4 regions of the Pseudomonas sp. Z8(2022) genome follow, and region 4 is predicted to be linked to each of the others. Evidence: predicted binding sites of a transcription regulator. Region 4 holds the regulator's gene; each other region holds the start of a gene.

The links. The regulator sigma-54, encoded in region 4, starts transcription at its own class of promoters, with help from an activator protein. The targets are predictions, from matches to a motif close to ANTGGCATNNANNTTGCTNT.
Region 1: OEG79_RS09995 (CmpA/NrtA family ABC transporter substrate-binding protein) is a predicted target of sigma-54. The motif match lies at 1,386-1,405, and genes of this name have one in related genera.
Region 2: glnK (P-II family nitrogen regulator) is a predicted target of sigma-54. The motif match lies at 1,025-1,044, and genes of this name have one in related genera.
Region 3: OEG79_RS07860 (flagellar basal body rod protein FlgF) is a predicted target of sigma-54. The motif match lies at 1,102-1,121, and genes of this name have one in related genera.

Annotation. Positions count from the first base shown of each region.
Region 1 is NZ_CP107549.1:2,114,279-2,116,476, forward strand. It holds gene OEG79_RS09995 (CmpA/NrtA family ABC transporter substrate-binding protein) at 1-1,244, opposite strand, end outside; gene OEG79_RS10000 (transcriptional regulator) at 1,605-1,919, opposite strand; gene OEG79_RS10005 (hypothetical protein) at 2,070-2,198, shown strand, end outside.
Region 2 is NZ_CP107549.1:4,177,512-4,179,709, reverse strand. It holds gene OEG79_RS19815 (YifB family Mg chelatase-like AAA ATPase) at 1-484, opposite strand, end outside; gene OEG79_RS19810 (accessory factor UbiK family protein) at 573-830, opposite strand; gene glnK (P-II family nitrogen regulator) at 1,241-1,579, shown strand; gene OEG79_RS19800 (ammonium transporter) at 1,626-2,198, shown strand, end outside.
Region 3 is NZ_CP107549.1:1,650,735-1,652,932, reverse strand. It holds gene flgG (flagellar basal-body rod protein FlgG) at 1-267, opposite strand, end outside; gene OEG79_RS07860 (flagellar basal body rod protein FlgF) at 314-1,054, opposite strand; gene flgE (flagellar hook protein FlgE) at 1,267-2,198, opposite strand, start outside.
Region 4 is NZ_CP107549.1:3,550,259-3,552,456, forward strand. It holds gene lptB (LPS export ABC transporter ATP-binding protein) at 1-177, shown strand, start outside; gene OEG79_RS17025 (RNA polymerase factor sigma-54) at 313-1,806, shown strand; gene hpf (ribosome hibernation-promoting factor, HPF/YfiA family) at 1,906-2,198, shown strand, end outside.

The sequences.
Region 1 (2,198 bases), 1.4 Mb from region 4:
TCACTGCCGTCCCATACCACACCGTCGATCAGGGTACTGCGTCGCAGCGAGCCGCTCGGTACGGTGAGCCCCAGGGCTCCTGCCGCCTCGGCGTACAGCGCGGTCTGGTTGACCTGGGTGGCCACCGCGGCGTAGTCCGGATGGTCCTTGAGCAGACCCCAGCGCTTGAACTGGGTGAGGAACCACATGCCGTCGGAGTGATAGGGGAAGTTGACGCTGCCGTCCTTGCAGAAGGCCATGGCGTGCTCGTCCTGCCAGCTGTTGCCGAGGCCGTCCTCGTAGCGGGCGAGGAAGCGTGGCTCGATCACCTGCACGGGGGCGTTGACGTAGGCTTTGCCGGCGATCAGCCTGGCCGTGCTCTTGCGGTTCTCGTCGCTGGCCTCGATGAAGCGGCTGGCGTCGAGAATGGCCATGATCAGAGCTCGGGCAGCGTTGGGATATTGCTCGACAAAGGCGCGGGGGGTGCCGAGCACCTTCTCCGGGTGATCCGGCCAGATCTGCTGGGTAGTAGTGGCGGTAAAGCCGATCTTGTCGAAGATCGCCCGCGCGCCCCACGGCTCACCGACGCAGAAGCCGTCCATGTTGCCGACACGCATGTTGGCGACCATCTGCGGCGGTGGCACAACGATGGTCTTCACATCGCTCATGGGGTTGATGCCCAGGCTGCCGAGCCAGTAATACAGCCACATGGCGTGGGTGCCGGTGGGGAAGGTCTGGGCGAAGGTCAGCGGTCTGCCGCCTTTCTTCACGTGCTCGGCCAGTTGCGCGCCGTTGCTGACGCCGGCTTCGCGCAGCTGTTTGGACAGAGTGATGGCCTGGCCATTCTGGTTAATCCCCATCAGCACCGCCATGTCCTTCTGTGGGCCGGCCAGACCAAGCTGAGCGCCGTACATCATGCCGTAAAGCACATGGGCGGCATCCAGTTCGCCGGTGTTGAGCTTGTCGCGCACACCTGCCCAGGAGGCCTCCTTGCTCGGCGTGATGCTCAGGCCGTATTTCTCGCCAAAGCCCTGAGTCGCCGCGACCACCACCGACGCGCAGTCGGTCAGGGGGATGAACCCCACTTTCAGCGCGGCCTTTTCCGGCGCGTCGGACCCGGCAGCCCAGGCTGCGCTGCGCAGCGATGCGGGGGCAGAGAGGCCGAGTGCGGCGACGCCGCCTACGGCCCCGGCCAGGGCAATGGATTGCTTCAGAAAGTTGCGGCGGCTGGTATCCGAGGGCTTGTTCGAATCACGATCGGTCATGGATCTAATCCTTGTCAGGCGCATAAACAAAAACGGCGTACGCCAGGCCACCTCGGTAAGAGATGGTGACCTGACGGACGCCGTTGTCCGTGATCCTCGGCCCGCCGCCGTTGGCGTGCTACGCAGGATGCTGACAGGGACATAGCAAGGGACTTGCCAGCTTGCTCCCGGGGACACACAAGGGTGGTTCAACCCGCTTTTCTAGCTATGCCTATGTTTTTAAATCAACAGTTTGCGGTTATTTGATGAGATCGCCTGGAGAATTTATGGCCTCGCGCAACGCGATCAAACTGGTTTGCTGCTGAGCCAATGCCGTGCATGGGAGCGCTTGGTTGAGCGTTTTTGGTTCGTGTTGCCGGCTCAGGATGCCGGCTGCACCTGGGCTTCTTCGACATAATCGCGCAGCCAGCGCAGCACTTCGACGGCCTCCCAGCGAGCCGGATCGAACAGCGCGTAAGCCAATCCCTGATAGCCGACCACATCCAGCTGCCGGTGATAACCAGCACGCTGCAGCAGCGCTTCGATCTCGGCGAAGCAGGTGTTGAAATGCTGACGGTTAAAGGGCGTGCGGTTCTCGGTAACGATGCCTTCGAGCAGCAACTCCTCGACCATCTCACGAACACGCTCCAGCGGCATGCGGTTCACTCGGTGTTTCAGCTGCAGTACGTCCAGCATGATGCTGCTCCTGATTGCTTGGTCATTTACTGCGGAATAGGGTAATCGAAAAATACTGTACAAATAAACAGTGCTGAGTGATAGTGGCTCCATTCGGAGACAACAACCCGCTCATCCTGTGGATGGGCGCCTTGCGAGAGGGTATTGGCAATGCAACAGATGCTGATGACGATTGTGCTATTGGCCCTGCTGGGCGGCTGCGCGCAACCGCAGATCGAACGACCACAGGCCAATGGCGCCTATCTGGTGATCGAGGGCGAGCAGGCCTGGGCCGTGCTG
Region 2 (2,198 bases), 630 kb from region 4:
GCAGCAAATGCTCGGCCGCGATGACCCTGAGCCCGGAGGCGAGGCTGGCTTCCTCGGCATTGGCTAGTGGTACCAGCAGGGTTCGTCCGGCTTCGCGCGCGGCCAGAGCCGCGGGCAGGACACCCTGCACCGGGCGCACCGCGCCGGACAGTGCCAGTTCGCCCAGGCATTCGTACTTGTCGAGCGAATCGGCCGGCACCTGACCGCTGGCGGCGAGAATGCCCAGGGCTATGGAGAGATCGAAGCGGCCGCCGTCCTTCGGCAAATCGGCGGGTGCCAGGTTCAGGGTGATGCGCTTGCTGGGAAATTCGAACGCGGAATTGAGGATGGCGCTGCGCACGCGGTCCTTGCTTTCCTTGACCGCGGTCTCCGGCAGGCCTACCAGCGTCAGCGAGGGCAGGCCGTTGGCCAGGTGCGCTTCGACGGTAACGGCTGGTGCTTCGACGCCGACCTGGGCGCGGCTGTGGACGATGGCCAGGGACATGATCACTCCTTGATCAATTGGGCAGTACCTGCGGGGGCGGCTTCAGCCGCGAAGCCTGTTCGCGGCTGGAGCCGCCCCTACAACAAACCTAGTCTGCTTCGGTGAGCTTGGCTTCCAGTTCGGCGACCTTGGCTTCCAGCGTTTCGAGGCGGGCGCGGGTACGGGCCAGCACCACCATCTGGCTGTCGAACTCTTCACGACTGACCAGATCGAGCTTGCTGAAGCCACTCTGCAGCAGGGCCTTGAACTGCGCTTCCAGTTCGGCGCGTGGGAGTGGGCTGTCACCACTGAACAGGCGCGAGGCGTGGCTACTGAGAGTATCGAGCAAGGCTTTGGGCGGGAGCATGGGTTGGGTTCCAGTTACAGACAGCGGCCAGTGTAGCACGCAGGCAGGACGCGGGGTCTGGCAGGGTGCGCGCACGGTTTTTGGGCGCGCGCGGGAGGTTGTGTGCACCAATTTTGTGCATTGTTTTGGCTGTGAATCAGCGGTGATGCCGGCTGTTGCTTCGCAAAGTGCTGAAACGGCGGGCTTTTGTGCTAGCTGGCAAGCTTTCTGCTTAGGCCCTTGTGACGCATGCACCGATGCAGTACCGGAGCGTCGGGTGAAGCGTGGGGAGTGCTTCGCCAGAAGCGTTTGATGAGCACCGACCGCACCAGCCAGAGCGGTCGGTGCATTACAAAAGCCGGACACTGCGCTTAGACTTGCCGAGGGCTGAGAATTCCTGGGGCAAGTCAACCTAACACGGGAGAGAGTTCATGAAGCTAGTCACTGCCATCATCAAGCCGTTCAAGTTGGACGACGTTCGCGAGTCGCTGTCTGAAATCGGCGTGCAAGGCATCACCGTTACCGAAGTCAAAGGCTTTGGTCGTCAGAAAGGTCACACCGAGCTGTATCGCGGTGCTGAGTACGTAGTCGACTTCCTGCCCAAGGTGAAGATCGACGTCGCCATCGCCGACGATCAGCTGGACCGCGTGATCGAGGCCATCACCAAGGCCGCCAACACCGGCAAGATCGGTGACGGCAAGATCTTCGTGGTCAACCTGGAGCAGGCGATTCGTATCCGTACCGGCGAAACCGATACCGACGCGATCTAAGCCCAGACCGTCGCCCCACCCCCAGAATCGTCCCAGGAGTTAAATCATGACTCTGCGAAAAATCGCAGGGCTTGGAGCCCTTTTGTCTCTGCTTTCCCCCGGCCTTGCCATGGCCGAGGAAGCGACACTGAATTCCGGTGACACAGCCTGGATGCTGACCGCCACCGCGCTGGTTCTGTTCATGACCATTCCGGGCCTGGCCCTGTTCTACGCCGGCATGGTGCGTTCGAAGAACGTCCTGTCGGTGATGATGCAGTGCTTCGCCATTACCGCTCTGATGAGCATCCTGTGGTTCGTCTACGGCTACAGCCTGGCTTTCGATACCACCGGAATGGAGGCTGGCGTCACCAACTTCAGTTCCTTCGTGGGCGGCCTGGGCAACCTGTTCCTGGGTAATCTGACCAAGGAATCGTTGACGGCGGCATTCCCGGAAAGCGTCTTCGTAACCTTCCAGATGACCTTTGCCATCATCACCCCGGCCCTGATCGTCGGTGCCTTCGCCGAGCGCATGAAGTTCTCCGCGATGCTGGTGTTCATGACCGTCTGGTTCACCCTGGTGTATGCGCCGATCGCTCACATGGTCTGGGGTGGCGATGGCGCCCTGATGTGGGACTGGGGC
Region 3 (2,198 bases), 1.9 Mb from region 4:
GGTGGTCTGCAGGCTGCCGGCGGTGTGGATCTTCTGAGTGCCGACCACGCGCACACCGGTACCCAGCTGCAGACCGGAGGGCAGCTGACTGTCCTGACTGGACTGACCGCCGGGCTGGCGACGGATCTGGTACAACAGGTCCTCGAACTCGGCACGGTCGCGTTTGAAGCCGGTGGTAGCGACGTTGGCCAGGTTGTTGGAAATGGTGGTCAGGTTCATGTCCTGAGCGGACAAACCGGTCTTGCTGACCCAAAGTGCCGGAAGCATATCGATTCTCCTCGGGCGCCGGTTTTACGGCGCCGCGTACTGGTAATTAGCTAATCTGCAAAACCCGCGCCATGGCCGATGAATTGTCTTCGGCGGTGCGCATCATCTTTACCGACAGCTCGAACTGACGGGACAGGGAGAGAATCGCGGTCATCTCCTCGACGGCATTGACGTTGCTCGCTTCAAGAAAGCCGGAGGTGATCTGAACCGTGGCATCAGCCTCGATCTCAGGCTGACCCTTGACCCGAATCAGGCCATCGGTCCCCTTCTCCATGCTTTTCGGATCGGGGTTGACCAGCTTGATGCGGTCGACCTCGGCCAGCACATTGGGGTTTTCGCCAAGGGCGCGGATGCTGATGGTGCCGTCCTGCCCGATCTCCACCTTTTGCTCAGGCGGCACGGCAATCGGCCCGGCATTGCCCATCACCGGCAAACCGTTGCCGGTGCGCAGGATTCCCAGGGCGTCGATATTCAGGCTGGCGGTACGCACGTAGGCCTCGCTGCCGTCCGGAGCCTGCACGGCAATCCAGCCCTTGCCACCGATGGCGACATCCAGGTCACGTCCGGTTTCCTGCAGCGAACCCGAGCGAAAATCAGTGGCCGGACGTTCGCTCATGGCAAATACGCGGGCCGGATAGGTTTCCCCGAACAGCGGCATGGAACGCGCCTGCTCGAAGTCCCGGCGAAAGCCCGAGGTGGAAACGTTTGCCAGGTTGTTGGCGTGTGCGCGCAGAGCCAGCGTGTTGTTCTGCGCTCCCGTCATGGAGACGTACAGCATCTTGTCCATGGTCATTCTCCGAGTGGGCGACGTGCCCTTGGCTCTTTGCATGCTCTACAGCAAACGCCGTGCCACTCTCGAAAAAAACAAACAAGCCACTGATTTTTAAGACGTTTATATGGAAACAAGGCAGCCGCCCCGAGGACGGACGGCGAGGTTTTGCCGCTCCCGAAACGGCAAAGCGGCAAGCCTGGCTTGCCGCTTCGTTCAGTCAGCCCTCATCAACGCAGGTTGATGATGGTCTGGGTAATGGCGCTTTCGGTTTCGATGGTCTTGGCGTTGGCCTGGTAGTTGCGCTGCGCCACGATCAGGTTCACCAGCTGATCAGACAGCTCGACGTTGGAATCCTCCAGCGCGCCCGCCTGCAGAGCCCCCAGGGTGCTGCTGCGCGGCGTACCGATCACCGGTTCGCCGGACGCGAACGATTGCGCCCAGGCGGTCTTGCCCACTGGCGTCAATCCCTGAACGTTGGCGAAGTTGGCCAGCAGCACCTGCCCCTGCACCTTGGACTGACCGTTTGTGTAGCGGGCGAAGATCACCCCGGTATCGTCGATTTCGATACCCGCAAGCTGCCCGGTGGTATAGCCATCCTGGCTGACGGCATTGACCCCGAAGGACGCCGCGTACTGGGTCGAACCCCGCATATCGAAAGTGAAGGAATCGCTGTCAGCACCGTTAGGCACCATGGTCCCCGGGTTGAGGGGATCTATCTCGGCCGGCACCCAATCGGTATCCGCCAGAACGAAGATGCCGTTGGGTGTGCCGCCGGGAATGGCCGGAGCGTCCAGCGCCGGGTTGGCCGGCACACTGGCCAGCGGCGTGATTGCCGGCGTGGCCAACTGCCCGGCAGCATCGTAGTTCACCGCATAGCTGAACGGCTGGGTACTGGATGGATCACGCGGATTCACGCCATCGATCAGCACATGCATGACCCAACCGTTGTTGGCCGGCGCTTCGTTCTTGACGAAGTACTGAGTCATCACGTGGGCATTGCCCTGCGCGTCGTAGATATTGGTAGAGGTCGACCAGTTGAAGGACTTCGAGTCGCTCGGGTCGAAGGTCGGAGCCGCCATGGTTCCGGCATTGGCAGGACGGACGGCATTGGAGTTCAGGTTGGTCCGCTGCGTGACCGTAGTCGTCGCCCGAGGCTCCT
Region 4 (2,198 bases):
AAGACCAAGGGCATCGGCATCCTGATCACCGATCACAATGTCCGCGAGACCCTGGATATCTGCGAGACCGCCTACATCGTCAATGATGGACGGCTGATCGCCGAAGGCGATGCCGAAACCATCCTGGCCAACCAGACAGTGAAAGAAGTCTATCTGGGCCACGAGTTCCGCCTCTAGATCGTCGCGGTTCCGCCACAGAAATAGTGCAACCCCTAGGCAAGAACAAGAAATTCAGGCATATAATTTGCTTCCTGGCGGCGCTTCGGCGCCCTGATGTGGAAGGCGTAACTCGCCAGTAAATTAAGGTCTGCAATGAAACCATCGCTAGTCCTCAAGATGGGCCAGCAGCTGACGATGACCCCGCAGCTGCAACAGGCTATCCGCCTCCTCCAACTGTCGACCCTGGACCTGCAGCAGGAAATCCAGGAGGCGCTGGAATCCAATCCCATGCTCGAGCGCCAGGAAGACGGCGACGACTTCGACAACAGCGATCCGATGGCCGATGGCGCCGAAAGCGCCACCCCTGCCCCGAGCAAGGAAGAGAGCTACCAGGAAACCAACCCGACAGTAGACAACCTGGAAGACGGCGAGTGGGGTGAACGCATCCCCAACGAGCTGCCGGTCGATACCGCCTGGGAAGACATCTACCAGACCAGCGCCAGCAGCCTGCCCAGCAACGACGATGACGAGTGGGACTTCACCACCCGCACTTCCAGCGGCGAGAGCCTGCAGAGCCATCTGCTCTGGCAACTGAATCTGGCCCCCATGTCGGACAAGGACCGGCTGATCGCCGCCACCCTGATCGACTGCATCAATAACGACGGTTACCTCGAGGAAACCCTCGAGGAAGTGACCGAGTCCTTCGATCCCGAGCTGGATATCGAGCTGGACGAAGTGGAAGTCGTGCTGCATCGCATCCAGCAGTTCGAACCTGCGGGTATCGGTGCCCGCGACCTGCGCGAATGCCTGCTGCTGCAGTTGCGCCAGCTGCCTGCCAGCACACCCTGGCTGAGCGAGACACAGCGCGTCGTCGGCGACTATCTGGAGCTGCTCGGCAGCCGCGACTACGCCCAGCTGATGCGCCGAACCAAGCTCAAGGAAGAAGAACTGCGCCAGGTCATCGATCTGATTCAGAGCCTCAATCCGCGCCCGGGCTCGCAGATCGAATCCAGCGAACCGGAGTACGTCGTGCCGGACGTGATCGTGCGCAAGCACAACGATCGCTGGCTGGTGGAACTGAATCAGGAAGCCATGCCGCGCCTGAGGGTCAATCCGCAATATGCCGGCTTCGTAAAACGCGCCGACTCCAGCGCCGACAACACCTTCCTGCGCAATCAGCTGCAGGAGGCCCGCTGGTTCATCAAGAGCCTGCAGAGCCGCAATGAAACGCTGATGAAGGTCGCCACACAGATCGTCGAACATCAGCGTGGTTTTCTCGACTACGGTGACGAAGCGATGAAACCGCTGGTACTGCACGACATCGCTGAAGCCGTGGGCATGCACGAGTCGACCATTTCACGTGTCACCACGCAGAAATTCATGCATACCCCGCGCGGTATTTACGAGCTGAAATACTTCTTCTCCAGCCACGTCAGCACCTCCGAAGGCGGCGAATGCTCGTCCACCGCGATCCGCGCAATCATCAAGAAACTGGTTGCCGCGGAAAACGCGAAAAAGCCATTGAGTGACAGCAAGATCGCTGGTTTACTGGAGGCACAAGGCATCCAAGTCGCCCGTCGGACGGTCGCCAAGTATCGCGAATCCCTCGGCATTGCGCCCTCCAGTGAGCGCAAGCGACTGATGTAAGCCAGATCGACTGAAAGCCATTGGCTTTCAGGCCAAAGTGTTCCGGCGGCGGGTCGAGCCTGACTCGCCTCTTACACAAGGCAACAAGGAGAAAGCGGTATGCAAGTCAACATCAGTGGACATCAGCTGGTTGTGACCGACGCCCTGCGTGACTATGTCGGCGAGAAACTGGGCCGACTGGAACGCCACTTCGACAAAATCACCAATGTTCAGGTGACCATGGAGGTCGAAAAGCTCAAGCAGAAGATCGAAGCCACCTTGCATGTTGCCGGCGGCGAAGTCGTCGCCAATGCCGAACATCAGGACATGTACGCAGCTATCGACCTGTTGGTCGATAAACTCGACCGTCAACTCATCAAGCACAAGGAAAAGCAGCTCGAGCGTCTGCAAGG